Regions from separate parts of the Yersinia hibernica genome, predicted to be linked through region 2. Evidence: predicted binding sites of a transcription regulator. Region 2 holds the regulator's gene; the other holds the start of a gene.

Region 1 (3,428 bases), 560 kb from region 2:
GAGTTACGCTTTCAAATGGTTCTTGATTGCGGCCGTCGATAACACGGTTGATAACTTTAGGACGAGATACAGCCAGCTCGAAACCTTCGCGGCGCATGTTTTCGATCAGAACCGACAGGTGAAGCTCACCGCGGCCTGATACACGGAATGCGTCAGCATCTTCAGTTTCTTCAACACGCAGTGCGACGTTATGAATCAGCTCTTTGTTCAAGCGGTCAAGAATCTGACGTGAAGTCACATACTTACCTTCTTTGCCGCAGAACGGAGAGGTGTTAACGCAGAAATACATGGTCACGGTAGGTTCATCAACAGACAGCGCTGGCAATGCTTCAACAGCATTAACGTCACAGATGGTGTCAGAGATGTTCAACTCGCCCAGACCGGTGATAGCAACGATATCGCCCGCTTCCGCTACGGCAGCTTCGATACGTTCCAGACCCATGTGAGTCAGAACCTTACCGACTTTACCGTTACGCGTTTTGCCTTCGCTATCAATGATAGTGACTTGCTGGTTTGGCTTAACTTTACCGCGTTTGATACGACCGATGCCGATAACACCAACATAGTTGTTGTAATCCAGCTGAGAGATCTGCATCTGGAATGGCGCTTCAAGCTCAACTTGTGGTGCAGACACATGGTCAACGATAGCTTGATACAGCGGAGTCATGTCTTCCGCCATATTGTTGTGGTCTTCGCCCGCAATACCCATCAATGCAGAAGCATAAATGATTGGGAAGTCCAATTGTTCGTCAGTTGCATCCAGGTTGACGAACAGGTCGAAGACCTGATCCACAACCCAGTCAGGGCGTGCGCCCGGACGATCAACTTTGTTGATTACCACGATTGGTTTCAGACCATTAGCAAAAGCTTTTTTGGTCACGAAACGGGTCTGCGGCATCGGGCCATCCATTGCGTCGACGACCAGCAGCACAGAGTCAACCATAGACATTACACGCTCAACCTCACCGCCGAAATCGGCGTGTCCTGGGGTATCCACGATGTTGATGCGGTAGTCTTTCCAATTAATGGCGGTATTTTTTGCGAGGATGGTTATCCCACGCTCTTTCTCCAAATCGTTGGAGTCCATTACACGTTCAGTTGCTTCAGTACGTTCACCGAAAGTACCAGATTGTTGTAGCAACTTATCAACCAGGGTAGTTTTCCCATGGTCAACGTGCGCAATAATGGCGATGTTACGCAGATTCTCGATCACAGCTTTTTTGCCTCAGGCATTTAGAAATAGCGCGCTATTGTACACGTATTAAGCGAGGGACTAAACAAGATCACAAACTTCTCTTATAAACAACCTAACGGCGGTTAGTTTGTGATCCCTTTCACGGTGCAAAAATAGCCTCTCAGCCCTTTTCTGCACCAATACAGTGCCCAATGACGCAAATGAAGCACCAAAATAGTGCAATATAACTATCCTGGTGCATACTGATTATCAGCAGACCCCTATGATATGGCATAACCGGGGGATTTGGAAAGTTGGCATAGATTTCGCAATGTATTTTAGCATGAATAGCCAGCACGAATAACCGTCCGAAATAAAAAGTGACAAGTTTGCTGTTTTGACTGATACACACTTGCAGGTAAAAGGTTTTTGAAACGACTGTTTGTTGCCACAAGAAGTTTTTACCGGCAAAAATGCCAGAGCACCATAAATCGCAGTAATACACGGTAATCGTTCCACGACGACGACTATGACAAATCCGGGAGATATAAGTATGTCCGCTGAACATGTTTTGACGATGCTGAATGAGCACGAAGTGAAATTCGTTGATTTGCGCTTCACCGATACTAAAGGGAAAGAACAGCACATCACTATTCCGGCTCATCAGGTCAACGCTGACTTCTTCGAAGAAGGCAAAATGTTTGATGGCTCCTCGATTGGTGGCTGGAAAGGCATTAACGAATCCGACATGGTACTGATGCCAGACGCCAGCACCGCTGTTATGGACCCGTTCTTCGAAGATTCCACACTGATTATCCGTTGTGACATTCTTGAGCCAGGCACTCTACAAGGTTATGACCGCGACCCACGTTCTATCTCCAAACGCGCAGAAGAATTCCTGAAATCTTCAGGTATTGCGGATACCGTGTTGTTCGGGCCTGAACCAGAATTCTTCCTGTTCGACGATGTGCGTTTTGGTAGCAGCATCCGTGGTTCTCATGTAGCTATCGATGATATCGAAGGCGCATGGAACTCCAGCACCAAATACGAAGGCGGCAACAAAGGTCACCGTCCAGCAGTCAAAGGCGGTTACTTCCCAGTTCCTCCGGTCGATTCTTCACAAGATCTGCGCTCTACCATGTGTTTAACCATGGAAGAAATGGGTCTGGTGGTTGAAGCGCATCACCATGAAGTGGCAACAGCGGGTCAGAACGAAGTGGCTACTCGCTTCAATACCATGACCAAAAAAGCTGACGAAATTCAGATTTATAAATACGTAGTGCACAACGTGGCACACGCATTTGGTAAAACGGCGACATTTATGCCGAAACCAATGTTCGGTGATAACGGCTCAGGCATGCACTGCCATATGTCTTTGTCCAAGAACGGCACCAACCTGTTCGCGGGTGACAAATACGCTGGCCTGTCTGAAGTCGCGCTGTTCTACATCGGCGGTATTATCAAACACGCAAAAGCCATTAACGCCTTGGCTAACCCAACGACTAACTCCTACAAACGTTTGGTTCCAGGCTATGAAGCCCCAGTAATGTTGGCTTACTCAGCCCGTAACCGCTCAGCTTCTATCCGTATCCCTGTGGTTGCCAGCCCGAAAGCCCGCCGTATTGAAGCGCGCTTCCCAGATCCAGCGGCTAACCCATACCTGTGCTTCGCCGCACTGCTGATGGCTGGCCTTGATGGCATCATCAACAAAATTCACCCAGGTGATGCGATGGACAAAAACTTGTATGACTTGCCACCGGAAGAAGAGGCTGAAATTCCAAAAGTTGCCGGTTCACTGGACGAAGCAATGGCGGCATTGAACGAAGATCGCGAGTTCCTGACCCGTGGTGGCGTGTTCACTGACGATGCTATCGATGCTTACATCGAACTGCGTAAAGAAGAAATGGACCGCGTTCGTATGACTCCGCACCCAGTTGAGTTCGAACTGTACTACAGCGTTTAATTTTAATTAGTTTTTTTGTTGCCGTGGAAACTTTTAGCCCATCTCACGATGGGCTTTTTTCTCCACTTTTCATTTTCGTCATAATTCCTCTGGCTCAGTTGCGACTGAACCGATAGGATTAATGCACCAAAAGTGTGCAGGAGTCTGCGTAATGGCAACAGGCACGCTGCCCGATGCTGGGCAGATCCTTAATTCTCTCATTAATAGTATTCTGCTATTAGATGATGATTTGGCTATTCATTATGCCAATCCCGCAGCCCAGCAACTTCTGGCGCAAAGCTCCCGTAAACT
Region 2 (3,428 bases):
ACTTTGCGCCGCCCGTAAACGGCGACACACTGTTTTATCAGCTAATCGCTTGGCCACTAAAGACAAAGTGTGTAAGTGAGTTTTACATTGATCTGCTGGAACCAACAAGGCAAATAATAGATCAACCGGTTGGTTATCAATAGCATCGAAAGCTATAGGTTGTTCCAGACGAATGAATACACCGACAGCGCGCAGTGTATCTTCTTCCAGCTTGCCATGCGGTATCGCGATACCATTACCAATACCGGTACTGCCCATACGTTCGCGGGTTAATACAGCATCGAAAACGATCTGTGATGGCAGGTTGAGCTGTTTGGCAGCTAACTCGCTGATAATTTCCAAAGCCCGTTTTTTACTTGAGCAATGTACGGAGCTTTTGGTGCACTCGATATTTAATACCGAGCTTAGTTGCAATGCTGGATCGTTGGTCATCTCATTTTTCACTTAAGCGCTGTTTTACGCCTGATGCCAGTGGAATATTCTGCTGGCATCAGGCTATGTAGCGAGTGTAGAACCTTTATCGGTTAATGTTGCTTCAATTTATCTTTATGCTTGTTCAACTGGCGCGCCAGTTTATCAACCAAAATATCAATGGCGGCGTACATATCCTCCTGCTCTGAGCTTGCATGCAACTCCCCCCCATTCACATGTACCGTCGCTTCTGCAATTTGTTTTACTTTTTCGACACTTAAAACCACATACACCTGGTTAATTCGATCAAAGTATTGCTCAAGTTTGGCAAATTTAGTGGTTACAAACTCGCGTAATGCTTCGGTTATTTCGACATGATGTCCGGTAATATTGAGCTGCATAGTGTCTTCCTTCTCAGTTCAGGTCAAACCAACTGTTTACGTTGATTTGACGGCGGGATGGATAACGACTCTCGGTACTTCGCGACGGTACGCCGTGCCACCATAATGCCTTGTTCACATAATAGTGTGGTCAGCTTACTGTCGCTAAGGGGTTTGGCAGGGTTTTCTGCCGCAACCAATTTTTTCACCAGTGCACGGATGGCAGTAGAAGAAGCTTCACCCCCGCTATCTGTATTGACGTGACTGGAGAAGAAATATTTCAGCTCGAAAATGCCCCGAGGACTGTGCAGGAATTTCTGCGTGGTCACACGGGAAATTGTCGATTCATGCATATCCACGGCTTGGGCGATATCTGCCAGCACCATGGGTTTCATAAATTCAGGCCCATTCTCAAAAAAGGCCACTTGCTGCTCGACAATGCAACGTGCCACTTTCAGCAGCGTTTCATTGCGGCTCTCAAGGCTTTTTATCAACCATTTTGCTTCTTGTAGATTACTGCGGATAAACTGCCCATCGCTATCATTGCGGGTAGTGTTTCCCATTGCTGCATATTGCTGATTAATTTTCAGGCGCGGAATGCTATCGGCATTCAGCTCGACCGTCCAGTGCCCTTTGTCTTTACGAACCAAAACATCGGGAATGACGTACTCAGACTCCCCGATATTAATAGATTGACCAGGGCGTGGGTCGAGTGACTGAATCAGAGCAATGGCTTCTTTAAGTGTATCTTCTTTTAGCCGACTTAAACGGATCATCGTGCGGAAATCATGGTTGCCTAGCAAATCCAGATAATCACTAATAACCAAACGTGCTTCGGCAAGATAGGGGGTATCTTTAGCATATTGCGACAGCTGCACCAATAAACATTCGCGCAAATTGCGAGCAGCAACACCAATAGGATCAAAGTGTTGAATTCGTTTGAGTACGGCTTCAACTTCGTCCAGTGCGATGTTTTCATCGCCCATGCTTTCCAGAATGTCTTCTAGCGGCACAGTAAGATAGCCAGTTTCATCAACAGCATCGACGATGGAGGTCGCAATCGCGGCATCGGTTTCGGAAAAGGGTGTTAAGTCCACTTGCCACATCAGATAATCTTGCAGTGTTTGGGTGGTTTCCCCCTGATAGACCGGCAGCTCATCGTCACTGTAATCATTGCGCATGCCCGATGGCGTACCGGCGGTGTAAATTTCATCCCAGGTGGCATCGAGCGGCAACTCTTCCGGCATATCTTTTTGTTCCAGTGCTTCGCGAGTGTCGAGCGATTCACTGTCGACCGTTTTTTTGGCCTCTATCTCTTCATGAAGATCAGTTTGCTCTAGCAGCGGGTTGCTCTCCAGCGCTAACTGAATCTCCTGCTGGAGTTCTAGCGTAGAAAGCTGCAACAGGCGAATCGCCTGCTGTAGCTGCGGAGTCATGGCCAGTTGTTGGCTAAACTTGAGTTGCAAACCTTGCTTCATAATACGTTATCAATTTTCCTTAATGGATGACGAAACGGGCTGTCGAGTGAAGATTAGAGACGGAACTCTTCACCCAGATAAACACGTTTAACTTGTTCGTCAGCCAAAATTTCCTGTGGTGTGCCGTGAGCGATTAAATGCCCTTGGCTTACAATATAAGCCCGCTCACAAACGTCTAGTGTCTCACGGACGTTATGGTCGGTAATCAATACACCCAGACCACTGTCGCGCAGATGCTCAATAATTTTTTTGATATCAATAACTGAAATTGGGTCAACACCGGCAAAGGGCTCATCCAGCAGAATAAACTTAGGATTCGCGGCCAGTGCACGGGCAATTTCAACCCGGCGGCGTTCACCACCAGAAAGTGATTGCCCTAGACTGTCACGTAAATGAGTAATATGGAACTCTTCCATTAACTCATCGGCCCGCTCTTGGCGTTGCTCGGATGAGAGATCTTTACGGATTTCCAGCACCGCCATCAGATTGTTAAAGACACTCAGGCGGCGGAAGATGGAGGCTTCTTGGGGTAAATAGCCAATCCCGCGCAGGGCGCGTTCATGCAGTGGCAAGAGGCTGATATCTTCATCATCAATCACAATACGCCCGGCGTCACGCTGGACAATGCCGACGACCATATAAAAAGTGGTGGTTTTACCTGCACCATTCGGCCCAAGCAGGCCGACAATCTCACCGGACTTGACTGTCAGGCTAACGTCTTCGACCACTTTACGGCCTTTGTACGCCTTAGCCAGTTTTTCTGCGATTAATGTTGCCATAAATGATTACTTACTCTTCTTTTGGCCTGACGCTGCTGGCCCTTTATCTTGTAATTGGGACGGTAATAGCACGGTAGTGACGCGATTGCCTTTGTTACTAAAGGCTTCCATCTGCTGTTTTTTCACCAGATAAGTGATGCGATCACCTTTGATATTGCTATCAAGCTGTTCCAGATAGGCGTTTCCGGTCAATATGACTAAGTCATTAGCAACCTCGTAACGCAGTTTCTGCGCGTGGCCTTTGACCGGTTTGCCGCTGTCTTGCATCTGATAGAAAGTCACCGGATTACCAAAACCTTCGATGACCATTTTGTTTTGATCACCGCCCGGACGAGTCACCACGACTTTATCAGCCTTAATCTCAATGGTGCCTTGCTTGA

What was found. The regulator sigma-54, encoded in region 2, starts transcription at its own class of promoters, with help from an activator protein. The targets are predictions, from matches to a motif close to GTTGGCACANNTTTCGCTNT.
Positions count from the first base shown of each region.
Region 1: the regulator sigma-54 is predicted to act here: its motif matches at 1,488-1,507, upstream of glnA (glutamate--ammonia ligase).

Region 1 is NZ_CP032487.1:38,973-42,400, reverse strand. It holds gene typA (ribosome-dependent GTPase TypA) at 1-1,213, opposite strand, end outside; gene glnA (glutamate--ammonia ligase) at 1,728-3,137, shown strand; gene glnL (nitrogen regulation protein NR(II)) at 3,289-3,428, shown strand, end outside.
Region 2 is NZ_CP032487.1:4,223,203-4,226,630, reverse strand. It holds gene ptsN (PTS IIA-like nitrogen regulatory protein PtsN) at 1-432, opposite strand, end outside; gene hpf (ribosome hibernation promoting factor) at 525-812, opposite strand; gene rpoN (RNA polymerase factor sigma-54) at 836-2,269, opposite strand; gene lptB (LPS export ABC transporter ATP-binding protein) at 2,323-3,048, opposite strand; gene lptA (lipopolysaccharide ABC transporter substrate-binding protein LptA) at 3,055-3,428, opposite strand, start outside.